DNA from 4 places in the Neotabrizicola shimadae genome. Region 4 is predicted to be linked to each of the others. Evidence: riboswitches for the same ligand, from Rfam matches in the RefSeq annotation. Region 4 holds a riboswitch; each other region holds the start of a gene.
What was found. A riboswitch is a leader RNA that binds a small molecule or an ion and turns the genes downstream of it on or off. The one in region 4 is predicted to bind cobalamin.

Region 1 (7,589 bases), 1.1 Mb from region 4:
GCAGGTGGCGGCGCAAAAGCTCTTCGGCCATCTTCACGCCCTGCGCATGGGCGCCCTTCGTCGGCACCGCGCGCGGATCGACGGCAAAGAGGTTGCGCCCGGTGGGCAGCACGTCGCTGCGCCCCCGGTTGGGCGAACCCGCCGGGCCCGGCGCGACCTTGCGGCCCGAAAGCGCCGCCATCAGCCCCTCGTGCTCCTGCTCGCCGCAGGCGCCCCGGCCAAAGACATGCAACCCCTCGCCATACTGGCTTTCCTTCAGGTCGCAGACGAAGCGGTCGATCCGGGTGATCGCTTCGGCCATGCTGGCGCCCTTCGGCAGGCCCAGGTCCTCCTCCACGCCGCTCGCTCGCGCCTCGGCCCGAATATCGGCGATCAGCCGGTCGCGGCGGGCGGGGTCCAGACCGTCGGCGGTGGAGTATTCGTCCAGAAGCCGCTCCAGGCTCGCCAGCCCTTCGGGCAGGCTCGCCAGAGCAAGGGGCGGCGGGAGGTGGCCGATTGTGATCGCCCCGATCCGCCGCTTGGCCTGCGCCGCCTCGCCGGGATCGTTGACGATGAAGGGGTAGATCACAGGTGTGGCCCCGGTCAGCGCCTCGGGCCAGCAGTCGGGGCCAAGCGCCACGGACTTGCCCGGAAGCCATTCCAGCGTGCCATGCGCGCCCATGTGCACCAGCGCGTCGATGCCCTGCGCCCGAAGCCACAGGTAGAACGCGACATAGGCATGGCGCGGCACGCGGGACAAGTCGTGATACTCGGCGTCCCGGACCGCGGTTTCGCCGCGTTCCGGTTGCAGCGCGATGAGCACCTTGCCAGAGCGGATCGCCGGAAAGCGGAAGGCGCCCTCCGCGACCGCCGGGTCATCTTCGGGCACGCCCCAGGCGCCATGAAGCTGGGCTTGCAGCGTTTCGGGCAAGGTGGCGATGGCTTCGCGATAGGTGGCCACCGGCCAGGTTTCGGACTGCGCAGGGGGGGATTCCAGCCCACCTGGCCCCCACGGGGTATCTGTGGCCAGAACATGCAGATGCGCCGCCAGGTCGGGAACCGGCGCGCAGTCATGGCCGGTTGCCGCGAGGTCGGCCATGAGCGCCTCGGTCGAGGCCAGTGCGTCCAGCCCGACGGCATGGGCCAGGTTATGCGCCCGGCCGGGGTAGGAGGACAGGATCACCGCCAGCCGCTTGTCCTGCGGCGCAAGACGGGCGAGGCGATGATGCGCAAGAATCCGGTCCAGCGCGGCCTCCAGCGCCTGCGGGTCTGTCCGATGGGCAAAGCGGCTGAACTGCAGGTCGGGGTCGCGCCGGCCCGGCGACTTGTGGCTGACGATCCCGGCGAACAGGCGGCCATCCACCTCGGGCAGCACGACATGCATGGCGAGGTCAGCGGGCGACAGGCCGCGGTCCGAGGCGGCCCAGTCCCGCCGGCGCGCGGTAGACAGCGCAACCTGGAACACAGGGCAGTCCCAGCCGTCGAAGGGGGTCGTGCCGTCGTCGCCCCGGGCCGAGAAGGCGGTGGCGTTGACGATGACCTCCGGAGCGCGGGGTAGGGCGTCGGCCAGCCAGTCGCGGAAGCCTGGCGCCTTCAGTGAGGTTGCGAAGAGGCCGATCGCAGCCATCCCGCGTTGGCGCAGTCCCTCGATCAGCGCATCGACCGGCGCGGTATCGCCGGCGGTCAGGTAGCTGCGGTAGAAGGAGACGAGTGCGAGCGGGCCTTCGGGAAACGCGGTCACAACCCCCGCCGCCGGGTCGTAGAGGCCGAAATCGGGCACCGACTTCGCCCCCATCACCGGCCCGGCATAGAGCCCCGCCGCCAGCGCCATCTGCGCCAGCGCCGCCTGCGCAGCGACCGCGCCGCCCGCTTCCATCAGCGCCGAAAGCCGCCGCAGGGTCGAGACCGGCAGGGTGGACAATTCGTCCAGCCGCGCATCCGGGCGGCCATCGGCCGGCAGAACGGCCAGCGCAAAGCCCCGCTTGCGGGCCAGATCGGCCAGCGTGGCCAGGCCATAGGCCCAGTAGGGCTCGCCCCCGATCACCCGCACCATGACGCCCTTCACGCCGGGAAGCGTGCGGTCTGCCCAGGTATCGACCGACAGGGGGTGCTTCAGGGCGACAAGGTTCGCCAGCCGCAAGGTGGGCAGCGGCGCGCTGGCCTTGGCGCGGTGCCAGCCGGCGGCCAGCGCGCCAAGGTCGCTGTCGGAAAAGCTCAAGGCCACCAGGTCAGCGGGATCCTGACCCAGATCGAAGGGCGTTTCCGTCCCTTCCAGCCCGTGGCTTTCCCGGAAGACGACGTGCATCAGGCCCCCAGCACCGCCCGGATCGCGGCCTCGTCAATGTCGGCGCGCTCGGCGATCACCACCAGCTGCGACAGGCGGGGGCTGGCGCCCCAGGGCCGGTCGTACTGGTGCCGCACCCGTTCGCCCACCGCTTGCACCAGAAGCCGCATCGGCTTGCCCGCCACCGCGACATGGCCCTTCACCCGCAGGATGTTCAGTTCGCGCGCCAGCCGCCGCACGGCTTCGGCCAGCAGCTCCGGGTCGGCCACCTCGGGCAACTCCACCACCACCGAGTTGAAATCGTCGTGCTCGTGGTCGTCCATGCCGTCATGGTGCGAGGGCCGCGCGGCCAAGTCATCCTCGGCCGCCGCGTTCAGCCCCAGAAGCACGCGCGGGTCCACCGCGCCGTCGGTCACATGCAGGATCGGCAGCTTGCGCGGCGCCTCGGCCTCGATCACCGCCCGCGCCGCGGCCAGCCCCGTTTCGCCCGCCAGATCCGCCTTGGTCAGCAGAACCAGGTCGGCGCAGGCCAGTTGGTCCTCGAACACCTCGCTCAAGGGCGTCTCGTGGTCCACGCCGGGGTCAGCCTCCGCCTGCGCCGCCACCGCCGCTTCGTCCGGCGCGAACCGCCCCGCCGCCACCGCCTCGGCATCGGCCAGCGTCACCACGCCGTCCACCGTGATGCGCGACCGGATCGCCGGCCAGTCGAAGGCCTTCAGCAAGGGCTTGGGCAGCGCCAGGCCCGAGGTCTCGATCAGGATGTGATCGGGCCGGTTGGGCCGCGCCAGCAGCGCCTCCATCGTCGGGATGAAATCCTCGGCCACGGTGCAGCAGATGCATCCGTTGGCCAGTTCCACGATGTTCTCCTCCGGGCAGTTCTCGTCGGCGCAGGATTTCAGGATGTCGCCATCCACCCCCACCGTGCCGAACTCGTTCACCAGCACCGCCAGCCGCCGCCCTTGCGGGTTCTGCATCAGGTGGCGGATCAGCGTGGTCTTGCCGCTGCCCAGGAAGCCGGTGATCACGGTGACGGGGGTCTTGGACAGATCGCTCATTCGGCGGCCTCCTGCGAAATGGGGGGAACGCGGGCGACCACCCGCTTGCGGAAAATCTCGGGCCGCTCCCGCCAGGGCACCAGCCCATCGGCCGATCCTGCATATTTCGCGGCGCCCTCCAGGATGGCGGGCGCATCGGCCTCGCTCATCCGGCCATAGACATAGGTCCAGCGTCCCGCACCGGACAGGGCCACCGAACAGCCCTGGTCGCAGACCGACAGACACTCCACCGCCACCACGCGCACGCCCGGCACGCCCGGCTGAAGCGCCGCATGCAGCCGCGCGCCGGGGCAGGGCTCGCCCTCGGCCACAGCTGTGCCGGCCTTGCAGGTGATGCAGACGGACAGGACCGCCATATCCACTCCTTCGGCGAAACGGGGATAGGCAGCGCGGCGCAACCGGCCGTCCCGCCGCGGAACACCCCGTCCGCCGGTTCAACTCCTTCGCGCTGGCAGGTCTCCCGGCTTGCGGAGCGGGGCAACACCCCCCGGCCCCCACCTTCCCGGCAAACTGCCAGTGGCAACGGGGCCTCTCCGGTCACGGTCGCGGGGGCGGCTGCGCTTCAGGAAGCGTCGCTTCCCTGTCGCATTCCCTCTTCGCCTGCCCTAGGACAGGAACCAGCACCGCCCCCTCTTGCCACGGGGGACGCCGGAGTCAAGGACAAGGAACGCCGCAATGAGTGAAGAGCCCGACACCGAAGCCGCCCCCGGCCCCGAGGCGACCGAGGCCGAGCTTGCCCGCCACGCCACCAAGATGGCCAAGAAGAAGGCCGCGCGCGACAAGATCATGGCCACCAAGTCGGGCGAGAAGGGGCTGGTCATCGTCCATACCGGCACCGGCAAGGGCAAGTCCTCGTCCGGCTTCGGCATGATCCTGCGCTGCATCGCGCATCAGATGCCCTGTGCCGTGGTGCAGTTCATCAAGGGCGCCTGGGACACCGGCGAGCGCCGCCTTCTGACCACCCATTTCGGCGATCTCTGCCAGTTTCACGCCATGGGCGAGGGCTTCACCTGGGAAACCCAGGACAAGACCCGTGACATCGCCGCCGCCGCGCGCGGCTGGGACAAGGCGAAAGAGCTGATCCGCGATCCGTCCATCCGCCTCGTGCTGCTGGACGAGATCAACATCGCGCTACGCTACGGCTATCTCGACACCGCCGAGGTGCTGGCCTTCCTCGCCGCCGAAAAGCCGCCGCTCACCCATGTCGTGCTCACCGGGCGCGGCGCGCCCGAGGCGCTGGTCGAAGCGGCCGATCTGGTCACAGAGATGACGCTGGTGAAGCACCCCTTCCGGTCGGGCATCAAGGCCCAACCGGGCGTGGAGTTCTGAGTCCGGGTCTCCGGCCTCAGACCGGCCCCGCGCTCCAGACCCCGCGCAGCGCCAGAGCCGCGTTGCGCGCGGGCTCCACCGGCCCGCCCTCGGTCAGGATCAGCGCCGCGCCGGTCGCGGCCGTCTTCTGGCCGGCGATGCCGGCGCGTACCAGCGACAGGAAAGCGCGCTCGTTCGGCGTGAGCTTGTGGCGGCAGCAGGGGCAATCGGGGTTGGAATAGTGAAACACCGCCCGCCGCGACAGCCGCACCTCGCCCAGAACCCGCGCGATGCCCGACAGACGCAGCAGCGCCGCCGCGCCCCAGGCCTCACGCGCAGCATGAAGTGCGCGCGGCGTCAGCGGCAGGCTACCGTCCGCCCCCGCGCCGCGGCACAGTTCACGCAGCACCGGCAACAGCCCGTCTGCGGCCTCTTGCCCAACCGTATCCGCCTTCATGCCCGTGCCTCCCGCGCACGATCCGAGGGCGGGGGCGGTTCCACCGCGCCGAACAGCGCGCGCAGGCCGGGCGGAAGTCCGAAGCCGATCAGACGCGCCAGGGAATCGAGGGACAGAAGGAAATCGGGAGACATGTCTTGCGCCTTTCGCCAAGCAGGGTTCAGTCTGGCTCAGGGCTGGACAGCTTTAGTTGACAAAATATATCGGAAATTGCAAGAGGCCCCATCGGGCAGGAGCACGACGTTGCGCACCCTCTGGTTTGTTCTGGGCTGTCTTGCCCTGGCGCTTGGCGTGATCGGGCTGTTTCTGCCCATCATGCCGACCGCGCCCTTCATCATTCTGGCGGCGCTGGCCTTTTCGCGATCGTCCGAGCGGCTGCATGCCTGGCTTCTGGCGCATCCGCAATTCGGGCCGATCATCCTGAACTGGCAGGATTACGGCGCCATTGCCCCCTGGGCCAAGGCGCTTTCGGTCGGCATGATGTCGGCCTCTGTCGTGATCGGCTGGCTGATGGGGCTGTCGCCCCTGCTGGTGGGGGTGCATCTCGCCATCGTCGCGGCGGTGGCGGTGTTCATCCTCACCCGGCCGAGCGGTCCGCCGGGCTGAGGCCCTCGCCCCGCCCGGCGACCGGTTTCAGATCGCATAGCGCAGGATCGCGGCCAAAGACCCGCCGCCCGGCACGTCGCCGGCCCGCGCCGCGATGACCCGCGCACCGGATTTCAGCGCCCGGCTGGCGATTTCGTCCACCACGCCGTAATTGCCCGCGCCTGCCGCGGCGGCAAAGGTCACCACACCATCGGCATCCACCGTGCCCGGCACCACCTGGTCCATGTCCACGATCAGCGTGTCGATGGCGCCAAAGGTCGCCGCCCGCGCTGCCGCCGCAATATCCGTCGTGGCCCGCCCCTCGCCGGCGCGGTCCGCATACAGGGCGGCCAGCCGCGCAAGCTCGGCCGCGTGCAGCCCGTCCAGGATGCTGCGTGCCGCGGCGGAAAGCTCATGATCCGGTCTGTGGTCGGCAGATCCGGCAATCACCTCGCCCGCCACCAGCGGATAGCTGGAGGTCGCGCGGAAGATCGAGGCCAAGGGTTCGGCCGCCGCCACGATCAGCGGGCGCTCGCTGCCCGTCAGCACCGGACGCAGGGCCTGGTCCACTGCGCGCGAGAACCGCGTCAGCAGCGCATGTTCGCTCTGGCTCTCGCCGCCCGTGCCGGCGCCGGTGCGCTCGCCGTGGCTGCGCCGGCCAAGCGCGTCGGCCATGTCCTTTGGCAGGCCCGGTACCGCCACCGGATGCGGCGGCAGATCGGCCGACACCTCGACCAGGCGCACCCCCCCCATGCTGATCGCCAGCACAAAGGCTTCATGGGGGAAAGCCACCGCGCGCAACAGCGGCTTTATATGGAAGCGGTCCGAAACCTCGACCATGCTTTGCAGCTTGTTCGCCAGCCGGAAGCTGGTCAGCGTCTCGGGCGTGACGAACAGCGCCAGGCTGTTGGCCTGATAGGCCCAGAAGTCATCGTCGGCGATCACTCCGGCCACCGCTTCTTCGATCCGCGCCAGCGTGCGCTTGGGCGTGTCTGCCGCCTCCAACTGACCCAGGGCATCGCGCATCAGGTTCTTCAGTTCGATCCGGTCCTGCTGGGCATGTTCGGTCAGGGGGGTGGTGGCCACATAGATCGAAACGCAGGGACCGCCCCGCACCTCGGCCAGTTTCAGGATCTCGCCACGGGTTGGCAGGTCGATGTGCAGCATGGGGTGCGCTCCTCCTCCACGCCCTTGCGGCCACGGGGCCTGACGGGCGAGCCGTCCCGGTCAATCCGGAACAGCGCCATGCTACAGGGCAGGGGGACAGTCGCCAATCGGCCAAAGGTCGCGGGGACGAGTCTTGACGATTCGTTAATGCGGTTTGGCAAGCCATTGATATCATTTCGTCCGAGAAAGCGTCCGAGCTCGGACGCCCTCAGGCGGCCCGAAAGGCCGCGGCCCAGTCCGGCGGCATCGGGAACTCCTCCAGCGCCCGCGCCCGCCCCCCGGCCGACATCTTCCGGGCGGTCTTGCCCACGATCTCGACCATCTCCTCCGGCGTCCTGGTCGCGGCAAAGGCCCCCAGGTACCAGCGGATGAAGGTGAAGCAGATCACGTCCTCCAGCGCCTGCACCTCGGCGTCCCGCTTGATCCCCTCCTTCCGCAGCAGGACCCCCACCCGGTCCTGATCCTCTGCCGGATAGCCCGCCTCGGCCATGATCCCCGCGACCCGCAGGCCATGCCGCCGACCCTGTTCCCGCCGCCAGTCCAGATAGCCCGCCTTGCCCTCCGGATAGGCCGACCGGGGCAGGAGCCAGCGCTCCACATGCTGCCCCCTGGCCGCGACCTGCAGCACCTCCGAAGCATCGGGCACCAGCCGCCCCAGCTCCGCCGTCATCCGCTCCCCGTAGAGGAGCGCAGCCGGCCGCCCGTCCTCCAGCGTCGGGTCGGCGGCGTTGGCCGCGTCGATCAGGGACAGGGC
Region 2 (7,589 bases), on a different replicon from region 4:
CCGACCTGCACCCGATCAGCCGTGCCTGCATGGGCTTTCACATTTGGAGTTTGGCGGGTCTCGGGCAGCACGGAGACCGGATGGAAGCGGCTGTCACGGCCGCGCGGATTGCGACCGGAGAGGGCAGGGGAGCGATATTTGCCCCTCTCGCCATGGGCGGGGCAGGCGGGCTGCGCGCCGGTGGCACTGCTGCTGACCGACTGGTGCGATGGCTCGACGGGATGGAGACAGCAAGCCGGACCGCGATGCGGCACCTTGACGACATCGAGGCTTGGTCAGCGCGGTCCGAAACCGAGATGGTCACGCTCTCGGGCAAAACGCCCCCAGCCTTGCGCGCAGTTCTGACCGAATGGCCCCTTGTCTCCGCCCCAATGGCCGAGGCAATCACCGGCGCCAGTCGCGCGGCCGTTCAGCGGAACATGGCCTGGATGCAGGCGCGAGGTTTGATCCGAGAAGTGACCGGGCAGGGAAGATTTCGCATGTGGTGTGCACGCGCAGCCTAGGTTGCCTTCTCTCACCCCGGCTCCGTCAAACCGTCAGCATCGGCCTTCGCGCCTGCTTCTGGCAAAAGCCACAAGAGTGCGATGGCCAGCACCAGCCAACCGATCAGGTTCACGCTTAGCACGCGCGCCGCATAGAGCGCCGCAAGGTCGGGCGGCACTGCCGGGGCAGAAACGGGTGGCAAGGGCGCTCCGAAAAGGTGGGGTGCCAGGATCAGGGCAAGGCCCGCGAGCCGCCCGGGCCAGGACCGCAACCCCGCAGCAAAGAAAATGCCGGCAGCCGTCATCGCGACAGTCGCAACCCACCAGAGTTGCCGGTCCGCCAGTTCCGCTGCCTCCATTCCGGGCAGTTCGGGCGGAAGGTCGATTGCAGGCGCAAGGGACAGGACGGCAAAGCCGATAAGGCCGAGGGCTGTGGCCGGGATCCTCCCGCCGCCGGGCAGAGCCCGGAACGCGGTCAGGCCGGCTCCGGCCAGCAGGCCAAAGCCCGCCCAGGTGAGGATCAGGGTCAGGACCGTCAAGCCATTGCGCACAAGCAAGTTGTCCGTATTTTCCGCGCCCTGCGCATCATGGCCGGGCGTTTCTAGCGGGTTAGGTGCAGGGTCGGGCTTGTTGCTCTCGATCCCGATCAGAACGAGTTCGCCCGTCTCATACCGTTCAGCCTCGACGATCAGGGGTTGGATGAGAAAGAACTGAAAAACGGCAGCCACGAGGCCCGCGATGGCACCCGCGATTACCCCGCCGGACAGCAAGGTCTTTGTCATGTCGATTATCCAGAAACGTCAGTGGCAGGGAAAACCGGTCGCATGACGTGTGTCATGCGTTGCAGCGTGCAATGCGTCAGGCGAAGCAAAACCAGCGGCAAAGATCAGCACTGCGCCAATAAGCGCGCTGGTCAGGATTGGTCCGAACTGGCTCTTCGATTGCTCCGCTGTGGCGGACAGGATTCTGGTGGACATGAAGGTTCTCCGCCCGTCACACCCGACGGGATTAGGGTTGCGCCATCGCTTGGCCGGTCTCCTGGCTCGCGGATTAACACAGTCCTTCGCCTTCCCGGGCATTGGCCCAGTGGCACGATGAAGGACCGCTACCGCATACAGTCGCGGGGGCGGCTGAGGCCTTGGGCGCCGCAATTGGGTCCGCCCTTCCTCATTCCCGATTGAGTTCCAGGACTCTGCGCCCCTTGAACACCAAACAGTGAGAGCTTTGCGCCGAACCCCCGCGAAGTCAACTGACTACCGGGAGTGAAAATGCTGCACCGGTACTGCTTTGCCGCTCTGCTGTGTCGTGCAATCAGATCCATGCTCCACCCCGTGCCCGAGGTCAGCCAGGATTGGGCAGTCGGGCCGGTGATCGCCGCAGCATGCGTCGGCTAGGTGGCGCAGTGTGTCGATCATGGCCTGCATCTCGCGCACCTTCCGTTCGAGGCCGTCGATCTGGTCCGTCGCAAGGCGTTTCACATCCGCGCTTTGACGGGTCCGGTCGCGCCAGAGTGCCAGAAGCTCTTCGATCTTCTCGACCGAAAAGCCAAGGTCGCGGGACCGACGAATGAACCGCAGCATCTGCACTTCAGTCGGAGAGTAGACGCGGTAGCCTGATCCGGTCCGCCCTGCGGTGGGAATAAGGCGAATAGATTCGTAGTAGCGGATCATTTTGGCCGACACGCCCGAGGCCTTTGCCGCTTCACCAATGTTCATGATCATGCCTCCTTCAATGCACAACTGCGGCCTGGAACCGCCGCAGCCGGAGGGCGTTTCCAAGAACAAAGACCGACGACAAGGCCATCGCGGCGGCAGCGAAGATCGGTGACAGAAGAACGCCGAAGCTCGGCCACAGCACGCCCGCGGCAACAGGGATCAAGGCAGCGTTATAGGCAAAGGCCCAGAAGAGGTTCTGCCGGATGTTGCGCATCACGGCCTTGGACAGCGCGATGGCGTCCGATACCGCCGTCAGGCGACCGGTCATGAGCACGACGTCCGCCGCCTCGATTGCTACGTCGGTCCCCGTTCCGACAGCAAGGCCAACGTCAGCCTCGGCCAGGGCCGGGGCATCATTGATGCCGTCGCCGACATAGGCGAGCTGTCCCAACGCCTTCAGTCGCTTGACTGCGGCGACCTTGCCGTCCGGCAGCACTTCGGCCACGATCTCGTCGATGCCGAGTTGGCGGGCGATGGCGCCTGCGGTGCGGGCGTTGTCGCCAGTGATCATCGCAACTTTCAGCCCCATAGTGTGCAGGGCGCGGATTGCCGTTGGCGTGGTCTCCTTGATCGGGTCCGCGACAGCAAGGATGGCAGCGAGTTTGCCGTCGATGGCGGCATAGAGCGGCGACTTGCCTTCGTCTCCCAATCGAGCGGCAGTATTCCCAAAGGGCGATACGTCAATCCCCAGTCGGGCCATGTAGCGATCAGCGCCGATCTCGATCCGCTGCCCGCCCGCCTGTGCAGTGACGCCGAAGCCGGTAACGGAGTCGAAGGCTGTGACGGCGGGCAGGGACAAACCTTCGTCTTCTGCGGCCTTTACGATGGCGCGGGCGATCGGGTGCTCGGACTTCGCTTCGACGGCTGCCAAGAGTGACAGAACGGCGGCGCGATCGAAACCTGGTGCAAGATCGAGGTCGGTGAGGCTCGGCCTGCCCTCGGTTAGCGTGCCGGTCTTGTCGAGTGCCACGACCTTCACTCCCTGAAGAGACTGGAGCGCCTCGCCCTTGCGGAACAGCACCCCCATTTCGGCCCCGCGCCCGGTGCCCACCATGATCGAGGTCGGCGTGGCGAGGCCCATGGCGCAGGGGCAAGCGATGATCAGCACGGCTACGGCATTGACAAGACCGAAGGTCAACGCGGGGTCGGGGCCGAAGATCAGCCAAACGGCAAAGGTCAGTGCTGCAAGCGCCATCACTACCGGGACGAACCACATCGTGACCTTGTCGACGAGTGCCTGGATCGGCAGCTTGCCGCCCTGTGCCGCCTCGACCATGCGAATGATTTGAGCGAGCATCGTCGCCTCGCCCACCGCGGTGGCGCGGAACGTGAAGGCACCTGTCTGGTTTACAGTCCCGCCGGTTACCCCATTCCCAGCGGTCTTCTCCACCGGCAGCGGCTCGCCCGAAATCATGCTCTCGTCGATCCAGCTTGCGCCAGTCATTACCTCGCCATCGACTGGCACCCGCTCACCGGGACGGACCTCGACGACATCTCCCGGGCGCACCTCGGAAACAGGCACCTCGACCACCCCGCCGCTGCGGATCACCCGGGCTGTCTTGGCCTGTAGGCCGACCAGCCGCTTGATCGCCTCGGACGTGCGTCCTTTGGCGCGCGCTTCGAGGTAGCGACCGAGCAGGATCAGCGTGACGATCACCGCCGCCGCCTCGTAGTAGACATATGTTGTCCCGGCAGGCAGGAGCCCTGGAGCGAAGGTGGCGACCAGCGAATAGCCGTAGGCGGCCGAGGTGCCGACGGCGACCAGGCTGTTCATGTCGGGGGTGAGGCGGGCAAGCGCAGGCAGGCCCTTGCGGAAAAAGCGCAAGCCGGGGCCGAAGAGGACTGCCGAGGTCAGGGCGAACTGCAAATACCAACTGTTCTGCATCCCGATCGTGTTCATTACGGCCATGTGGACCGACATGAACAGGTGCGACCCCATTTCCAGAACGAAGACCGGTAACGAAAGGGCGGCAGCGATTACAACATCTCGCTTCAGCAACGCTTCTTCTGCGGCCTTTTTCGCTGTCGCGCCATCATGCGCAGCCATAGCTGGGGCTGCGGGGCGGGCGTCATATCCCGCGTCTGCTACCGCTCGGGTCAGCGCCGCCACATCGGCCGATCCTCGCACTGTTGCCCGCTCGGTAGCCAGATTGACGGTGGCAGACGCTACCCCCGGCACTGATGCCAACGCCCGTTCGACCCTCGCCACGCAAGAGGCACAGGTCATGCCTTCGATAGCGAGATCGATGGGCTTTGCTGGCACATCGTAGCCCGCATCTTCGACGGCCCTCACCAACGCACCGCGATCGAGCGCCACGCCCGTAACCTCGGCTCGCTCGGTGGCAAGGTTAACTGATGCCGTCGTCACCCCCGGCACAGCTTTCAAAGCCCGTTCGACATGTGCGACGCAGGACGCGCAAGTCATCCCGTCGACGTCGATCGTCATAAGATCGGTATCAATTCGAGACGATTGCTTTGCGAGCATGTTCATCACGGAATTCCTTTCAGGGATGCCTCCGCCGTATGAGATACGGCTTCCCATTATGGTAAGGTCAAGGGGCAACCTGAGATTCGTCATCACGGCTTTGTGGGCTTGACCTTACAACCGTGGGAAGCCCTATCTGATGACGCATGAGGCAAAACCCTGAAGGAGGCACTCATGCAGTTCCATATCGAGAACATGACCTGTGGCGGTTGCGCCAACAGTGTGACGAGGGCGATCCAGTCGGTGGATCCGGCCGCCGACGTCAAGGCGGACCCCAGCACGCAGAAGGTCGAAGTCACGTCCGCAGTTGCGCGTGATCGGCTGGTCGCGGCCCTGACCAAGGTTGGCTACGCCCCTGCCTGAAGCATCCAAAACAATACAGGACATCCGAAAATGAAAAAACGCACAGTAGTGCTCTCCGCAGCAGCCATTGCCGTTGTTGGCGGCCTTGCCATCGCCCAGACCATGGAAGGGATGGACCATTCTAACATGGGCGGAATGGGAGACATGGGCATGATGAGCCACACGTCGCTGATCCCGCCGGAACTCGCCGACAATCCGGCCGCACAGGCCTATGCCGCCGCCATGGATAAGATGATGGCCGACATGATGGTCCCATATACAGGCGATGCGGACGTCGACTTTGTGCGAGGCATGATCCCGCACCACGAAGCCGCAGTCGCCATGGCGCAGATCCAGCTGGAACATGGAACCGACCCTGAAATCCGCAAGCTCGCGGAAGAGGTGATCGCGGCTCAGGAAGCCGAGATTGCCGAGATGAAGGCCTGGCTCGCCGCACGCGGCCTGTAAGGCTCTTCAGTGGCGTGCGGGGTGGCTTGCTCCCGGCCATCCCGCCGCCCGACTGGCAGGGGCTCTTGATCCACCCTGGCAACGTGAAAGGAGCGCAGCTATGTCGGATGCACACCGGAACAAGCATCATCAGCATGGACATGGGATCGCAGCGGGCTCTGGGCCCGCCGACGTTCAGTCGGGCGCTTCGGCAGCCACTGATGAGAGACCTGCAACTGCACATGCAGGACACCATGCCGGGCATGGCGACATGGTCGCCGACTATCAGCGCAGGTTCTGGGTCTCGCTGGTACTCACGATCCCTGTTCTGATCCTTTCGCCCATGGTGCGCGACTTTGCGGGGCAGGGGATGACGCCGCTGTTTACCGCCGAGGAGTGGGTCGCACTTGCCCTGTCCTCCATCATCTACTTCTGGGGCGGTTGGCCTTTCCTTACTGGCGCGCTTCCGGAGATCCGGACGGGCCGTCCTGGGATGATGACGCTGGTCGCACTGGCGATCTCGACCGCGTATTTCTATTCCGCCGCCGTCACGCTGGGCCTGCCTGGTGGTGAGCCGTTCTATTGGGAACTGGCCACGCTGGTGACCATCATGCTGCTGGGTCACTGGCTGGAAATGCGGTCGGTTCTCGGTGCATCGCGGGCGCTGGAGGAACTGGTGCGCCTCTTGCCCGACACCGCGCTGCGGGTGACGGCCGATGGCGGCACCGAGGAGGTGGCGGTGGCGGCGCTGATCGCCGGCGACCGGGTGGTGATCCGCCCGGGCGCGAAGGTGCCAGTGGACGGCGTGATCACCGACGGCGTCTCGTCGTTCAATGAGGCGATGCTGACGGGCGAGTCGAAGCCCGTGACGCGCACGGCCGGCGAGACCGTTATCGGCGGGGCGGTCAACGGCGAGGGCGCGGTCACCATCGAGGTCAAGGCAACTGGGGAGGCGACCTACCTTTCGCAGGTCATCGCCATGGTAAAGGCCGCGCAGAACAGCCGGTCGCGCACCCAGGACCTTGCCACCCGCGCGGCCACAGTTCTGACCTGGGTCGCCATCACCGTCGGCCTGGGTTCGTTCGTCTGGTGGATCTGGGCGGGCGAAAGCGTCACCTTCGCACTGGAGCGGATGGTGACGGTGATGGTCATTGCCTGCCCCCACGCGCTTGGCCTTGCCGTGCCGCTGGTGGTGGCAGTCTCGACGTCGCTGGCGGCCAAAAACGGCCTCCTGATCCGCGACCGCGCAGCCTTTGAGCGGGCGCGCGACCTGAACGCTGTGGTGTTCGACAAGACAGGTACACTGACCGAGGGGCGGTTCGGGGTCAGCGATATCGTCATGCTCGACGGTGGCGATGCAGCAGTGGCGCTGCGCATGGCAGCTTCGGTCGAAAGCCAGTCGCAGCACCCGATCGCGCAAGGCATCGTGGCCGATGCCAAGGCCAGGGGGATCGACTTTCCCGCCCCGGAGGGGCTGCACAGCATTACTGGCGCCGGCGTCACCGCTCGGGTGGACGGAGAGGACGTGGCCATCGTCAGCCCCGGCCACCTGCGTCGGCAGAACACCCCTGTGACAGATCCGCGCCTTGCGGCACTGGAGGAGGCGGGCAAGACAGTTGTTGTCCTTGTGAGGGGCGGCAAGCCGCAAGCACTCTTCGCGTTGGCCGACATCGTGCGGTCGGAATCTCGCGATGTTGTGGCGCGCCTCAAAGCCAGGGGTGTGCAGTCGATCATGATGACGGGTGATGCGGAAGGCGTAGCCCGGTCGGTCGCAACCGAGCTGGGGCTGGACGAATACTTCGCTCAGGTCCTGCCCGATCAGAAGGCGGCCCGGGTCAAGGAATTGCGTGCCCGGGGACTGAAGGTTGCTATGGTCGGTGACGGTGTCAACGACGCCCCGGCGTTGGTCGAGGCCGATCTTGGCATCGCCATCGGCGCGGGCACGGATGTGGCGGTAGAATCAGCCGATGTCGTACTCGTCCGCTCCGACCCGCGTGATGTCGAGGCCATTCTCGGCCTGTCGCGGGCCACCTACAACAAGATGGTGCAGAACCTGATCTGGGCCACAGGATACAATGCGTTTGCAATTCCGATGGCCGCGGGGATCACATTCGGCAC
Region 3 (7,589 bases), 750 kb from region 4:
TGCGGCTTGAAGGTCAAGGGGGGCACGGGCTGGGGCAGCTTCAGGCTTTCCAGGACGTTGTACTTCTCAAGCTGGGCGTGCTGGCTGGGGATCGTCGTGCGCAGCACGGTGTCCAGGCGTTCGGACCAGAAACCGCCGGTGATCGTCACATCGGCGAAGGGGACGGATGAATAGCGGCGCATGGCTCCTCCCCGGTGGCTTGCGTCCCTGCCCGGCCCGGCTCGGCGGACAGCTTGAGACAGGACAGTGACCGTCCCGGCCCCCCTGTCAAGCGCATCCCGTCCAGGGGCGGCGCGATGCACTGCGGGCTAGCGCCGCCGCGACATCAGCCAGATGAAGAAGATGCCGCCGCACAGACCCGTCACCACGCCGATGGGCAGGTCTTCGGGCGCCATCACCACGCGGGCGACAGCATCGGCCCAGATCAGGAACACCGCCCCTGCAAAGGCCGAACCCGGCAGCACCACGGCGTTGTTGCCCCCGGCCACCAGCCGCACCAGATGCGGCATCATCAGCCCGACAAAGCCGATCAGGCCGGAAAACGCCACCATCACCCCGGTGATCAGCGCGGCCACGACAAAGACCGCCAGACGGAACCGCGCCACCGGGATGCCCAGCGTCGCCGCGGTTTCATCGCCAAGCGACATCGCGTTCAGCGCGGTCGATTGAGTCATCAGCCACAGCCCGCCGGGCACCAGCACCGCCAGCGGCCACAGCAGATGCGGCCACTGCGCCAGACCCAGCCCGCCCAGCATCCAGAACACCACGGTATGCGTGGCCTTCGGATCGCCCAGAAAGATCAGGATGTTGGCCGCCGCCATGATGACGAAGCTCACCGCCACCCCCGCCAGCACCAGCCGGTCGGCCGAGGTGGCGCCCGCCACCTGCGCCACGCCCAGCACCAGAAGCGTGGCCAGCAGCGCGCCTCCAAAGGCCATCAGCGGCACGGTCAGAAGGCCCAGGAACAGCCCCGTGTGCATCAGCGCCGCAATCGCACCGAAGGCTCCACCGGACGAGATGCCCAGGAGGTGAGGGTCGGCCAGCGGATTGCGCGTCACGGCTTGCAGGGCCGCGCCGACGATCCCCAGCCCGGCCCCCACCAGTCCGGCCAGGACCACGCGGGGAAAGCGGATTTCCCAGACGATGTTGGCATGGGCGCGGCTCCAGTCCGGGGCCACGAGCCCCGGCACCAGATGGTCCAGCGCGATGCCCCAGACGGTGCCCAGCGGCAGGTCCACCGCCCCCACCGAAACCGCGACGACCACCGACAGGACCAAGATCCCCGCCGCCGCCAGCGCGATGGCTGCGCGCCGGCCCATGCGGGCGATGCTGACAGAGGCGGTCGTCTCGGCCATGGCTCAGTCAGCGAAGCCGGCGACGAGCTTCTTCACCGCCTCGATGTTGCGCGGGCCGGGCGTCGCCTCGACATATTCCAGCACGACGAAGCGGTCGTTCTTCACCGCGTCGATCTCGGCGAAAGCCGGGTTCGATTTCATGAAGGCGATCTTCTGTTCGGCCGTCACGTCGCCGTAGTTCACGATCACCACAACCTCGGGGTTGCGCTCGACCACGGGTTCCCAGCCGATCTCGGCCCAGGACTTGTCCAGATCGTCCATGATGTTCACGCCGCCCGCCGCCTCGATCATCGCGGTCGGCATGGCATAGCGGCCGGCGGTGAAGGGGGCCTTCTCGCCCGAGTCATAGACGAAGACCCGCACCGGATCGGTCCGGTCCACGCCCTTCGTCACCTCGGCCAGTTCGGCCTGCCAGCCGGCCACCAGCGCCTGCGCGCGGTCCTCGACGCCGAAGATCGTGCCCAGGTTCAGGATGTCGGCATACATGTCCTGCATCGAGCTTTTTTCCTTCGGCCCGATGTGGATGCAGCTCTCGGTCAGCTCATAGACCTTGATCCCCAGGGGCTCCAGCGTCTCGGGCGTCACTTCGCCGCCGACCTTCATGCCATAGTTCCAGCCGGCAAAGAAGAAATCCGGCTCGGCTGCCGCCAGCACCTCCTTGGTCGGGTATTTGGCCGACAGTTCCGGCAGTTCGGCCACGCCTTCGCGCATCACCGGGTCCAGCGTCTTCCAGCCCGAAATGCCGGTATAGCCCACCATCTGGTCCCGCAGGCCGAGCACCAGCATCATCTCGGTCAGGTTCACATCGTTGGAAATCGCCCGGCTGGGGGCAGCATCGAAGGTGACGTCGCGGTTGCAGCTTTTCACGGTCACGGGGAAGGCCGCGGCCGCACCGGCAGACAACAGCAGGGCGGCAAGGGAAAGACGAAGCATGGGTCCTCGCTAGGTTATGAGGGGATCAGAGATGAAAGGAAAAGCGCGGCCGGTCGCCCGAACGGTCGATCCGGCTGCGCACCTCGAAGGCCTGGCCAAGGGTGGTCTCGGTCAGCGCCCGTTCGGGTGGACCGTCGGCAAGGATGCGCCCCTGCCGCAGCACGATGATGCGGTCGGCATGTTCGGCGGCCAGCGTCAGGTCGTGCAGCGTGGTGACCACGGTCAACCCGGTGCCGCGCAACAGCGCCAGCAGTTCCAGTTGGTGGCGGATGTCCAGATGGTTCGTCGGCTCGTCCAGCACCAGAACCTGCGGTTCCTGCGCCAGGGCGCGGGCCACCATCACCCGCTGCCGCTCGCCCCCCGACAAGGTTCCGAAGGGCCGGTCGGCCAGCGCCACAAGGTCAAGCCGCACCAGTGCGCCGGTGATCACCGCCTCGTCGTCGGCACCGGGCGAGGACAGGCCGGCGAAAAGCCCACGCCGGTGCGGCAGACGGCCCAGCGCCACGATCTGCCGCGCGGTCAGGGCGAAATCCGTGGGCTGTTCCTGCAGCACGGCGGCGACCACCCGCGCCGCTTCGGGCGCGCTCATCAGCCAGATGTCGCGACCCCGCAGCAGCACCGTCCCGCGCCGCGGCGGCTGGAACCGGTAGATCAGCCGCAGAAGCGAGGACTTGCCCGCCCCGTTGGCGCCGCAGATCGCCAGCAATTCGCCGCGCGGCACCTGGAACGACAGGTCATGAAGGATCTCGGGGCCGCCCGCCGGCCCCCATGTCACGCCGCGCAATTCGATGTCTGGCGTCATTGCACGACCTCTTCGCCAGTCACGATCAGCGCGGCGGGGATGCGGGCCAGCACATGTTCGGCCAGCTTGCCGGGCCGGTCGGCTGCGCGGCACCAGCCGTCGTCAAGGTCGCGGTAGAGCCGGGCAAAGGCCACCAGATCGTCGATGTCCTCATCCGGGCTGATGTCGCCGAACAACCAGGTCGCCTTGGACGTGGCCCGCCAGGCCACGGTGCAGGGCCGGTCGCAGCCCGCCATGCAGGCGGTGCCTGAAACCTCGAAGCCGTCGCCAAGCCCCGCGGCGGCAATGGCCACGCGCAATCGCTCCAGCAACTGCAGACCGGGTCGGCAGGTGTCGCCCTTGTGACGGCAGGTCTGGCATACGAGAATCTGGTGCCGCGCGCGTTGCGTCACGGCATAGGGGGGCGTGGCCACAGGCCGACGCAGAAGATCATCCATCGCAACTCCTTCCGGGGCACCCCGCCCGGCGTGGTCCATGTTTCGATGGCAGGTCTCCTGACTTGCGGGTCCTTGCTCGCCCCACCTTCCCGGCCCGAAAGCCAGTGGTGATCGGGGGTCGCTCGCCGCCTACAGTTGCGGGGGCAGTCGCGGATTTGGCGCCTGATGGCTACACCTCACCGCGTTCCCTTTTCATCCGGCCAACGTCTTTGACAGGCCGGAAACCATCGAGCCCAATTGGCCCGAGCGGACCCGCGAAGTCAAGTCGGACCATGACAGGTCGGCCGCTGGCCCTCCGCGAGGCGACCGCTAGGTCCCCCGTCGGCCCGCTTTCCCCCTACCGACCAGACGAGAGAGGATAGCGACATCGCGACCTGGCGTGGTATGATAAAAACATGCCACAAATATGCGCAATTTGAGCGGAAAGTGGCGCGTGATAGGATGCAATGCGACTGACGAAGTTTTCCGACTACGCCATTCGGGTTCTGCTGTTCGCTGCAAACCGCCGGGGCGAACGGTGCACCATCGAAGAAGCCGCCCGTGCTTACAGCATTTCGGAAGCGCATTTGCGCAAGGTTGTGCGAGAGCTTTCGCATGCCGGCTTTCTGGTCGGAACCAAGGGGCGGACGGGCGGATTCTCTCTTGCCCGCGACCCTGCAGAAATCCGTATCGGCGACATCCTTCGCGTCACCGAATCCGACTTTGCCTTGTTCGAATGCCAATGCACCACCGGCGATCCCTGCCTCCTGCGCGGCCCATGCAGCCTGCCCGCGGCGGCCGCCAAGGCTGTCCGCGCTTTTCTGGCCGTGTTCGACGAGATGACGCTGGTGGACGTGCTCAGGGAACCGAACCCGCTTGGCCCGCCGCACCTGGCCTGGCCGCCTGCACTCCCAGCTGTCGCGCAAGCCAACCCCGGTCCAACCTGACATGCCGGATGGCGCGGCGGTGGTAGGTGTAGGCGATGTGCAGGTTGCCTTCGGGATCCTGCAGGATCGACGGATAGGACAACTCGCGGTTCAGCCCCTCTCGCGAGTTGTTCGACAACGCCGCGCCTGTGCCCCTGTCAAGCTCGACACGCAGCGGGAAGGTCTCGCCATCGTCGGCTGACACCGCCAGCATCATCGGTGCGCGCGGCACGCCCCAGACTGCGGCCGAGGGCGCAGCCTCGCCCGGCGCCTCGCCCTCGATCTCGTCATAAAGCGAGGCGCGGCGGGCCGACGACATCGCGGCATTGACCGGGTTCAGCACCATGGCGATGCGCCCGTCGGCCAGACGCACCGCCTGGATCGAGGAATTGTTGTTCGGCAATTCGGTCAGTTCCGGCGCGGTCCATGTCAGCCCGCCATCCGCCGACCGGCTGCGCAACACCTGCCGCGCAAAGCGGTCGCGGTAGAAGGCGGGCATCGCCCCTGCCCCGCCCGGCACCGGGTTCATGTGCACCGCGCCCAGGCTGCCCGGCACCGCCCGTGCCTCCCAGCTTTCGCCGCCATCGCGCGACACCAGCATCACCGCATCGTCCTCGCTGCCCGTCCAGCGCCCCGCGGCCGGCGTGATGCAGCGGAACCCCGGCATCAGCCATTCGCCGTGCGGCCCGATCCGGAGGGGCTGGCGGATGAACACGCCCCGGAACCTGCCCACCCGGCGCGGCGGGCCGAACCCGTCCAGCCCGCCGTCCGACACCCGGGCGACGATCTCGCATTCGTCCTGCCGCCCGCCCGGCTGGCTGGTGTGGAACAGCCACAGCCGCCCGTCCGGCGCGGTGAACAGCACCGGGTTCTGCTCGGACCGCCCCGGATCGTCCGACAGCTTCCGCGCAGGCGACCACTGCGCCGCCCCCGGCGCCAGCACCGAACACCAGACAGAGATATCCCCCATCCCCTCCATCGTGCCGCCGAACCACACACAGGCCAGGCTGCCATCCGGCAACAGCGCCAGGTTCGCCGCATGGTTCTGCACCACGGGCGAGGGCAGGAAGGCATCCGCCCGCCCGTCCTCCTGCGCGTGCAGCCGGCCATCCATCGCGGCCACGATCTCTTCGGCGGTCAGTTCGCGGTCGGGGAAGGGGGGCATGGCGCGGGCCTTTCGCTGGTGACGCGATGCAGATCGCAACTTGTCAACTTGCTTGTCAAGCGATTCCTGCGGGGGGAGAAGTCGGAAGTAGAACATAAACTGTTTTATTTCAATATTATAAATAGAGTCCACGCCCCAACACGTCCTGACAACCAGCCTGACAGCCCCTCACTGGAAATAACAAGTTGACAAATCAAGCCCCTAGTTGTCTGTTTTCTCCCGATGCGACTCCGGGCCGGAGGGGCGCGATACAGCGCTGGCCAGGTCGCAAGGATCGGGAGGGAACACATGAACCGCACAACCAGGGATACCGCCGGCCTGACCCGGCGCGGCGTCTTGAAATTCGGCCTGGGCTCCGTCGTGGCGGCCACCGCCTTCGGCTCGGGCGCCCGCATCGTGATGGCCCAGGAGGGCCAGGTGCTGAAGGCGATCAATCCCGCCTTCAACCAGGACTGGTCGCCGCTCCGCGGCGGCGGCGTGCCCTATCGCTGGAACTCGGTCTGGAATGCCAGCCCGATGTATTTCAACGACAAGGGCGAGATTCAGCCCTATGTCATCGCCGAATGGGCGCCCAACGCCGATTTCACCGTCTGGACGCTGAAACTGAACCCGGACGCGAAATTCGCCGACGGTTCGGCCATCACCGCCGCCGATGTGAAGGGAAGCTGGGAGCTTTCGGCGATGCCCGCCACCAAGAACCAGCGCATCGACCAGGTGCTTGCCAATGTCGCGGGCTATGCCGCCGTCAAGGACGGCACCGCCACCGACATCTCGGGCGTGGTCGCAAATGACGACGGCTCGCTCACCGTCACGCTCTCCGGGCCGGACCCGATCTTCTTCCAGCGTCTGGGCAACCACATCGCGCCCATCGTCAAGGTCTCGGTCGCCCGTGGCGCCGATGGCAACGAAGTGCCCGACTGGTTCCTTGGCGCCAACGGCGCGACCTCGGGCCCCTTCATGATGGAGGCGCTCGATCTCGACGCCGGCACCGTCGCCTGGGTGCCGAACCCCAACTTCTTCGGCCCGGCGCCGAAGCTCGCGCGCATCGAACTGACCGCGGTGGAAGACAACGTCACCGCGACGCAGATGCTGAAGTCGGGCGAATACCAGGCCCATACCGAACTGGTCACCTCGACCATGGTGCAGGACCTCGGCGCCGATTTCGCCGCCGGCCCCACCATCCCGACCAGCCAGCATTTCTGGTTCAACGCCACCCGCGCGCCGATGGACGACCCCAAGGTGCGCGAGGCGCTGATCCTGGCGGTGGACCGCGACGGCCTGATCAAGGCGTCCTTCCCCGATGGCCCGCACAAGAAGACCGACACGGTGATGAACTCTGTCCCCGGCGCGGAAGACCCGGCCTTCGTGCCCTATCCCTTCGATCCGGAAAAGGCGAAGGCTCTGCTGGCCGAGTCGAGCTATGGCGGCCCGGAAAAGCTGCCGAAGATCATGTTCGTCGGCATCTCCTCGCCCGCGAACGAGGCGGCGGCGCAGTACATCGCCGAACAGTGGCGCCAGAACCTCGGCATCACCGCCGTGGACATGAAGCCCCAGCAAGACCAGTACGCCGGCCCCGACCAGAACGCGGTGCAGATCTTCCGCGATGACGTAGGCACCCGCGTTCCCGATGCGCCGTCCTACCTTGCCGGTTCCATCGCCTCGGGCTCGGGCAATGCGCAAGGCAAGATGGGCGGCTACAAGAACGACACGGTCGATGCCAAGGTGGCCGAGGCGCTGGCCAAGCCGGTCGACGACCCGGCCCGCATCGCGCTCGCGCAAGAGGCGCAGCGCGCCTTCCGCGACGATTTCATGTTCATCCCCTGGTATGCCCAGACCATGAGCCGTTGGGCCAATGCCAATGTCGCAGGCATGGAAAAGAACCTCGACTGGCAGATCGTCGCGCCCTGGAGCATCTCGATCAACTGACCCTCGTTCCATGACATGATGCGGGCGGGGCCCACCGGCCCCGCCCCTCTTTCTCCAACCGCCGGA
Region 4 (7,589 bases):
GGCAGGGTGAAGCGGTTGGCGCCGCAGAGGCAGGAGCCGTGCAGGGTTTCGGCCTGAGTGGGCGCGGGCGGCGGGCCTTCTGGGGCGTAGTAGTCGCCCGCATGTTCGGGCATCCAGTGTTCGGCGATGTGCAGGCCGGTCGGCCCGTCGATGGCGCCGGCGGCAAAGGACATGCGGTCCTCGCCCTCGGGCTTCCAGAACAGGAAGGCGCCGCAGTCCTTGCAGAAGCCGCGAGCGGCAGCGGGCGAGGCGCGGTACCAGGCAAGGCCCCGGTCCTGAACCAGGCGGAAGCGGTCCAGGGGCACGGTGGAGGCAGCCCAATAGTGGCCTGACTGCTTGCGGCACTGTGTGCAATGGCAGGCGAGCACGTCACGGACTGGGGGCGTGACCTCGAACACCACGCCGCCGCACTGGCACGATCCGCGCATCAGGCCGCCCCGTGGAACACGCGGGCCAGGAGCGGGACCAGATGCGCCTCGTCCTCTGCCGTGAAGGCGGCGGGGGTGTTGCTGTCGAGGTCCAGCACGCCGAGGAGGGTGCCCTGGCCGTTCCAGACCGGCAGCACCAGTTCGGACCGCGTGGTGGACGAACAGGCGATGTGGTCGGGGAAGGCGTCCACGTCCGGCACGTTCAGCACCTGCCCCGTGCGGGCGCTGGCACCGCAGACCCCGCGCGAGAAGGGGATGACCAGGCAGCCGTGACCACCCTGGTAGGGGCCGATCTTCAGCAGTTCGGGCGCGACGACGCGGTAGAAGCCGGTCCAGTCGCTGTAGGGGTGGCCGTGGTGCAGCTCGCACACCACGGTGGCCATGAGCGCCACGGCGTCCGTCTCGCCCTCGGTCAGGGCGAGGATCCGGGATTCGAGGTCTTTCCAGTCCAGGTCAGTAGCCAAGGGCGCATCCATCCTTTCGCGGGTCCGAGGCGCCGATCAGGGTGCCATCGCTGCCGATATGGATCGCCTGCGAGCCGCCGAGCGGCTCGTCGGGAATCGACACGCGATGCCCCATCGCCGCCAGTCCGGCGCGCACCGCTTCGCTGTAGCCGCGTTCGACCTGCATCCCCTCGCTGCCCGAAAAGCTGCGGGGGGCGTCCATCGCCTGTTGCAGGTCCATGCCGTAGTCGGTGAGGTTGGAGACGAAGCGGGCATGGCCGCAGGGCTGATACTGGCCGCCCATGACGCCGAAGGGCAGGGTGATGCGGCCCTTTTCCTTCAGCATCGCCGGGATGATGGTGTGCATGGGGCGCTTGCCGCCCGCAGCCTCGTTCGGGTGGCCGGGGGTCAGGGTGAAGCCCGCGCCGCGGTTCTGGAAGTTGATGCCGAACCTGTCGGAGGCGAGGCCCGCGCCGAAGCCCCAGAAGATCGAGTAGATGAGCGAAACCGCCATCCGGTCCCGGTCCACCACGGTGAGATAGACCGTGTCGCGGTGGACGGCTTCCGTCAGCTTCGCGGGTTCGGCCATGGCGCGCGCCGGGTCGATCAGGGCGGCGAGCTTCGCCGCGGTTACGGGCGCGGTCAGGTAGTCCGCGCCGCGGGTCATGAAGGCGGGATCGGCGATGAAGCGGTTGCGGGCATCATAGGCGAGTTTGGCCGCCTCGGCTTCGAGGTGCGCGCGTTGGGCGCCGAGGGGATCGAGCGCGGCGAGGTCGAAATGCGCGAGGATGTTCAGCATCAGGATCGCGGTTGCGCCCTGGCCGTTCGGCGGGTGTTCCAGCAGTTCGACCCCCTGATAGGTGCCACTGACCGGCGCGCCCCAGTCGCAGGCGGTGGCGGCGAGGTCCTCCATCGTATGCGTGCCGCCAAGGGCCCGCAGCGAGGCGATCATGTCCTCGGCCACCTCTCCCTCGTAAAAGCCCTTGCGCCCTTCGCGCGCAATGCGGCGCAGCACTTCGGCCTGGCCGGGGGCGCGGAAGACCTGGCCGAGTTTGGGCGCCGCGCCGCCGGCGAGATAGAAGCGCCGGGCGGCGCCGGTGAGCGCCTCGCCATCGGCGGCCCAGTCGAAGGCCACGCGCGGGGCGACGGGCACGCCTTCTTCGGCGTAGCGGATGGCGGGGGCGAGCACTTCGTCCAGCCCCTTCAGGCCGTAGTCGGCGTTCAGTCGGCAAAAGGCGTCGATGGCGCCGGGCATGGTGACCGATTCAATGCCGCGGATCGGCATGGCGGTCAGGCCCCTTGCGCGCAGGGTTGCGGCATCCAGCCCCATCGGCGCGCGGCCCGAGCCGTTCAGCGCCACGACATCCTCGGTGCCGGCGGGCTTGACCAGCACGAAGCAATCGCCGCCGATCCCGGTCATCTGCGGTTCGCAGATGCCAAGGAGGACGGCCGCGGCAATGGCGGCGTCGGCGGCGTTGCCGCCGGCCTGCAGCATGTCCACCGCGACCTTGGCGGCCAGCGGATGCGAGGTGGCGCACAGGCCGTTGGTGGCATAGACGGCCGAGCGGCCGGGAAGCTGGAAATCGCGCATGGGTCCCCCTTTTCGTGCCCAGCCTAGACCGGGGGCGCGCCGAAGAAAACCGGGGGCGTCAGGCGGCGGAGGTTGCCAGGCGGAAGGACAGGAGGTTGCGCCCATCGGTGCGGCGGTAGGTCAGATCCTGCGACAGGCTGCGGATCAGGAACCAGCCGAACCCACCCTCGGCAGGGTCGCCCTCGGGCGGGACAGGGGGAGGATCGCCGGGGGGCATGGCATCGCCCGGCATCGGCTGGCCATCGTCCACCACCCGGCATTCGAGCGCCGCGGCATCCAGCCGGATCGTCACCTGGATGACGCCCTGGCGCCCGGCATAGGCATGTTCGACGATGTTGTTCAGCACCTCGGCCAGCACGATTTCGGCGGTGCCCCGGTCGTCTGGAGGCAGGCCGCGAGAGGTCAGCGCCGCGACCATGGCCTGAAGCGCCTGGCGGACGGCCAGGGCGTCGCCGGGAATGACCAGCGTCAGGTCAGCGCCGTCTGGATCATCCGGCATTGCGCGGCCCGTCGGGCACGAGGGGATGGACGGTGAAGACGCTGTCCATCCGTGTGAGGCGAAAGACCTTTTCCACCGTGGGCGTGAGCCCTGCGAGTTCAAGCTGCCGGTCGGGGCCCACCAGTTTCAATACCGCGACCACCGCGCCAAGGCCGCTGGAATCGAGGAAGGCCACGCGCGACATGTCCAGCATGATGCGGGTGGTGCCATCATGCGCCTGGACGAGTTCGCGCATCCGGTCCTTGAACTGGATTGCCGCCGCGGCGTCGATCCGTTCGGCCCCGACTGAGACCAGCAGCAATCCGGGGCGTTCCTCTGCCACAAGTTCCATACGCGACCTCCGAATCCATCATCGGGGTCAGGTTAGGGCAGCGGGGTTAGCGAAAGGTGAGCGTCAGTTCAGGCGCACTTGCAGCGGATAGCGCCCGTCCTCGAAATCGCCGAACAGGTCGCCCAGGTCGGGGTGCGTGACCGGCTCGCCCGTGTCATCGGGGACGAGGTTCTGTTCCGAGACATAGGCGACATAATAGCTTTGGTCGTTTTCGGCCAGCAGGTGATAGAAGGGCTGGTCCTTCGAGGGGCGGCTTTCTTCGGGGATGTTCTCGTACCATTCCTCGGTGTTCGAAAACATGGCGTCCACATCAAAGACGACGCCCCGGAACGGGTGCTTGCGATGACGCAGCACCTGGCCGATATGATATTTTGCAAGCGTCGTCTGCATCTGTACCCCCATGATCATTATTACGCGTTTGGTCAAAAAGAGTCCATTCTTGGCGCGAAGGGGCCAAGGAAACAATCCGGATCAACAGGTTCGCTGGCCGGGCCCTTCGATCGGCCGTGGCAGACATGCATCCTCGCGGGAATCTGATCGCTGCGGCGTCTCTTGACGGGTTTCCCCCCGGCGGCACTTCACCTAGACTGCGCAAAAAAGAGAACGCGAGGGGCAGATGAGCAGAACTCTCCGCGCGTCGATGTTGTTGCTGTTCCTTGCCTCCTGTGGAGGCGGCAACTTTTCGGCGCCGCGCAATGTCGAGGATGCCTGCGCCATCGCGCGCGAGCGACCGCAGTACCTGCGGGCGATGGAAGCCACCGAGCGCAAGTGGGGCGTGCCCGTCCATGTGCAGATGGCGACAATCTACCAGGAGTCGAGTTTCGTGGGCAACGCCCGCACGCCGCACCGCTATGCGCTGGGCATCATCCCGATGGGGCGCCAGTCTTCGGCCTATGGCTATGCCCAGGCGCTGGACGGCACCTGGGAAGAGTATCAGGACGAGGAAGGCGGCCGCGGCGCCAAGCGCGACAACATTCGCGATGCCACCGATTTCATGGGCTGGTACATGGATGGTTCGGCCGAACGGCTGGGCATCTCGAAGACGGATGCGCGGTCGCAATACCTGGCCTATCACGAGGGCCGCACGGGCTTTGCCAATGGCAGCTACAACAACAAGCCCTGGCTTGTGGACGTGGCGAACCGGGTGGGCGCGCGGTCTGCGCGCTACGAGGTTCAACTGCAGGAATGTCGCTGACCAGGCAGGGCGTCCCGGCCCGGAGGCCGGGTCAGGTGGCCGTCGCAAGACGCTCGACGCCGGTGTAGCCGGCGGCGCGAAGGATTTGCGGACCTTCAGGCGGCACGCTGCCAGGCGCGAAGATCAGCGCCCTGGCCGGACCGGAATGGGACCGTGCAAAGCCCAGGGCACCCAGGGCGCGGGCGAGGTCGGCGGTCGGGTCGGAGGCGGGTCCGCGCCGGGCCTGGCAGCGACGCGCGCTTTCGCTGGCGAGCGCGGCGCAGCCGGCAAGGCCGGGCGCATTGGACCAGTCCGAAACCAGGTCGGAGATGTCGGCGTAGTCGCAGTCTTCGGCCCGCGTCCTTTCGGGCGGACCCCAGAAGCCGACAAGAAGCTCGGCCCTCGGCGGCGGCGGCAGGCCCATCAGCACCTCGCCCTGCCGCGAGGCCCAGAGATGGCGGTCGGGGTGGTCCAGCATCAGCGGGTCGCTGGCGCCTTCGGCGCGAAGGCAGGCGCGCACAAGGCAGCCGCGCGGGCCGGCGTATCCTGCAAGGCGTGCCACGGCCAGAAGCGAGGCGGTGGACATGCCGGTGCCCGACCCTGGCACGAAGCGCGGTTTCAGCAGGTAGCGCCCCTTGGGCGGCAGGCCCAGATCGTTCAGGAAGCGGCGCAGGCGGGGCAGGGGGATGAGCCCCGCGCCCTGGCCGAACCGGCAGGCCGCCAGCGCACCGGCCCGGCGCTGGCCCGCCAGGCCGGTGACCGCGGGCAACAGCGTGACAAGGCCGACCGGCCCGGCAGGGCCGATGCGGCCCTGGAGCCATTCGCCGAAATGGCAGGGCAGGGCGACGCGGGCGCCGGGGGGCAGGGGATCAGCCGTCACGCTGGCCCCAGCCGTCATGGAACACCAGGTCTTCCAGCGGCAGGCGGCTGCGCCAGCCGCGCGCCTGCAGTTCGGGCTCGGCATGAAGCTCGTCGACATGGCCAAGGCACAGATAGGCGACAGGCACGACCTGATCGGGCAGATTGAGGATCCGTTTGAGCGCCCCCTCGCGGAAGATGCTGACCCAGCCGACACCGATACCTTCGGCCCGTGCCGCGAGCCAGAGGTTCTGTACCGCGCAGACGGTGGAATAGAGGTCCATCTCGGGGGCATGGGTGCGGCCCAGGATGACCGGGCCGCCCCGGCTGCGGTCGCAGGTGACGCAGAGGTTGACCGGCGCGGCGGTGATGCCTTCCAGCTTCAGCGCCGAATAGAGCGGCCGGCGTTCGGCCGGAAAGAGCGTGGCGGCCTCGGCATTGGCCTCGGCGAAGGCGGCCTGAACCCGGCCCTTCACGCCGTTGTCGCGGATGACGATGAAGTTCCACGGCTGCATGAAGCCAACCGAGGGCGCATGGTGGGCGGCATCCAGAAGCCGCAGCAGGGTGGCATCGTCCACCGGACGCGGGGTGAACTGGCTGCGCACGTCGCGGCGGCTGTGGATGGCACGGTAGACCGCGGCGCGGTCGGCCTCTGGAAAGGGGGGGGCCGCGACCAGCGCGGCAGAGGCGGGTTGGGCAGGACTGGACAATCGGTTCCCCTGTCGTCGAAACGGGGTACAGGTCGGCCAGCCTGCGCCCCGGTTTCGTCTGGCCGGTCTTCTGACTCGGTTTCCTCCGGCGCCGCGCCTTCCCGACCGAGGTCAGTGGCATCTGCGGCCCCGTCCACCTTACAGCGTTGGGCACGTTGCGGAGTTTCACCGCATTCCCGATTATCCCGACCCTCGCAGGCCGGGCACCAGACCAACCCCAGATACCGCCGAGCCCGCACGGGCGCAATCGCCCTTGCGGCCGTGGCTTGGGTCACTCGTCGGGCAGGTTCTCGCGGAAGATGACGTGCTGGCGCGGCTGGACCGGGGTGTAGGGCAACCCGCGCACACCGGCGATCAGCGTGGCCAGCGCCTCGCGCGCCTCGACACGGGCGTTCTGGTCGATCACCGCGTCCATCGTGCCGTCCAGCAGCAGCGCCTTGTTGCCCTCGGTCGCCTCGTGGCCGATGAGCACGACGCGCTGCGCAAGCCCGCGATCCTTCATCGCCCGGCCGATGCCGTAAGAGCCGCCGCCGACATTGTAGATCGCGGCAAGGTCGGGGTGGCGGTCGAACAGCGCCATCGCCTCGCGCCAGGAATTCTCGCGGTCGTCCAGCATCTCGCGCAGTTCCACGATCTGCAGGCCGGGGAATTCCTCGTGCAGGATCTGGCGGAAGCCCATCTCGCGCTCCTGATGCCCGCGGTAGGACAGGGAGCCTGCGAAGAGCGCCACCTTGCCCTGGCTGCCCGTGCCGAGGAAGCGGCCCATCAGATAGCCAGCGAGGCGGCCCGCCTGCCGGTTGTCGGTGCCGATATAGGCCGCGCGGGGCACGTTCTGGATATCGGAGCAGAGGGTGACGATCCTGACGCCCGAGGCCGCCAGCCCGCGCAGCGCCTCGCGCACGACGGGATGGTCCAGCGCGATGACGCCGAGGCCGTCGACGGCGCCCTTCATCCGCGCCAGCCTTTCTGAAAGGGCCGCGGGATCGAAACCTTCGATGGTCTCGACCAGGGTTTCCACGCCGTCCAGCGCCGCGGCCTGGGTCTCGATCTGTGCCTGAAGCATCCGGATGAAGGAATTGGTGCCCTGGGGCAGCAGGAAGGCCAGCCGGACCGCTGGCGTCGAGGGCGCGCTGACGGCGACATAGCCAAGCCGCTGTGCAACGGACAGGACGTGCTGTCGCGTGTGTTCCTTGACGCCGGGCCGGTCGTTCAGGACGCGGTCGACAGTGGCAGGGGAAACCCCGGCCTCGCGGGCGATGTCGGTCAGTGTGGCGCGCAGCATGACGGTCTTCCGGATGTTCCCGACCAGCAGCTAGGGCCAGGGCGAGGGCGGGTCAACAGGGTGACGGGGGCCGCGCCGGGACACACTGATTTAAAAGACATCATTGCGCTGGCGATTCGCGTCATCTGGTGGCCGGTTGGCCTCGCGCTATGGATCGCCTGATCCTTTCTGCAGTCGCAAATCATGCAGCTTCTTGATGTCATTGCGGCAATCATCGACGAAACGTGCATGAGGGCCTCGAGAATCTCGCAACTGCGGCATCTTTCCTTCAAG

Region 1: it holds a riboswitch for cobalamin, as region 4 does, so the genes downstream of both, JO391_RS08160 (DUF1636 family protein) here and bluB (5,6-dimethylbenzimidazole synthase) in region 4, are expected to answer to the same signal.
Region 2: it holds a riboswitch for cobalamin, as region 4 does, so the genes downstream of both, JO391_RS21030 (CbtB domain-containing protein) here and bluB (5,6-dimethylbenzimidazole synthase) in region 4, are expected to answer to the same signal.
Region 3: it holds a riboswitch for cobalamin, as region 4 does, so the genes downstream of both, JO391_RS17225 (DUF1636 family protein) here and bluB (5,6-dimethylbenzimidazole synthase) in region 4, are expected to answer to the same signal.

The regions. Positions count from the first base shown of each region.
Region 1 covers NZ_CP069370.1:1,690,103-1,697,691, reverse strand. The annotation lists gene cobN (cobaltochelatase subunit CobN) at 1-2,284, opposite strand, end outside; gene cobW (cobalamin biosynthesis protein CobW) at 2,284-3,318, opposite strand; gene JO391_RS08160 (DUF1636 family protein) at 3,315-3,674, opposite strand; cobalamin riboswitch at 3,752-3,955, opposite strand; gene cobO (cob(I)yrinic acid a,c-diamide adenosyltransferase) at 3,994-4,647, shown strand; gene JO391_RS08150 (hypothetical protein) at 4,664-5,083, opposite strand; gene JO391_RS08145 (hypothetical protein) at 5,080-5,217, opposite strand; gene JO391_RS08140 (YbaN family protein) at 5,327-5,689, shown strand; gene JO391_RS08135 (baeRF11 domain-containing protein) at 5,717-6,835, opposite strand; gene JO391_RS08130 (DUF4202 domain-containing protein) at 7,044-7,589, opposite strand, start outside.
Region 2 covers NZ_CP069372.1:38,951-46,539, forward strand. The annotation lists gene JO391_RS21020 (hypothetical protein) at 1-503, shown strand, start outside; gene JO391_RS21025 (CbtA family protein) at 515-1,264, opposite strand; gene JO391_RS21030 (CbtB domain-containing protein) at 1,283-1,459, opposite strand; cobalamin riboswitch at 1,494-1,710, opposite strand; gene cueR (Cu(I)-responsive transcriptional regulator) at 1,736-2,197, opposite strand; gene JO391_RS21040 (heavy metal translocating P-type ATPase) at 2,211-4,682, opposite strand; gene JO391_RS21045 (heavy-metal-associated domain-containing protein) at 4,857-5,045, shown strand; gene copM (CopM family metallochaperone) at 5,076-5,492, shown strand; gene JO391_RS21055 (copper-translocating P-type ATPase) at 5,743-7,589, shown strand, end outside.
Region 3 covers NZ_CP069370.1:3,545,865-3,553,453, reverse strand. The annotation lists gene JO391_RS17245 (glycoside hydrolase family 127 protein) at 1-182, opposite strand, end outside; gene JO391_RS17240 (FecCD family ABC transporter permease) at 309-1,355, opposite strand; gene JO391_RS17235 (ABC transporter substrate-binding protein) at 1,359-2,288, opposite strand; gene JO391_RS17230 (ABC transporter ATP-binding protein) at 2,314-3,090, opposite strand; gene JO391_RS17225 (DUF1636 family protein) at 3,087-3,527, opposite strand; cobalamin riboswitch at 3,558-3,771, opposite strand; gene JO391_RS17220 (RrF2 family transcriptional regulator) at 3,974-4,453, shown strand; gene JO391_RS17215 (sialidase family protein) at 4,365-5,597, opposite strand; gene JO391_RS17210 (ABC transporter substrate-binding protein) at 5,886-7,523, shown strand.
Region 4 covers NZ_CP069370.1:2,792,353-2,799,941, reverse strand. The annotation lists gene JO391_RS21535 (GFA family protein) at 1-428, opposite strand, end outside; gene msrC (free L-methionine (R)-S-oxide reductase MsrC) at 428-892, opposite strand; gene JO391_RS13680 (gamma-glutamyltransferase family protein) at 882-2,462, opposite strand; gene JO391_RS13675 (ATP-binding protein) at 2,521-2,961, opposite strand; gene JO391_RS13670 (STAS domain-containing protein) at 2,951-3,292, opposite strand; gene hspQ (heat shock protein HspQ) at 3,356-3,682, opposite strand; gene JO391_RS13660 (transglycosylase SLT domain-containing protein) at 3,909-4,487, shown strand; gene JO391_RS13655 (propanediol utilization protein) at 4,519-5,346, opposite strand; gene bluB (5,6-dimethylbenzimidazole synthase) at 5,336-6,034, opposite strand; cobalamin riboswitch at 6,078-6,260, opposite strand; gene JO391_RS13645 (LacI family DNA-binding transcriptional regulator) at 6,306-7,316, opposite strand.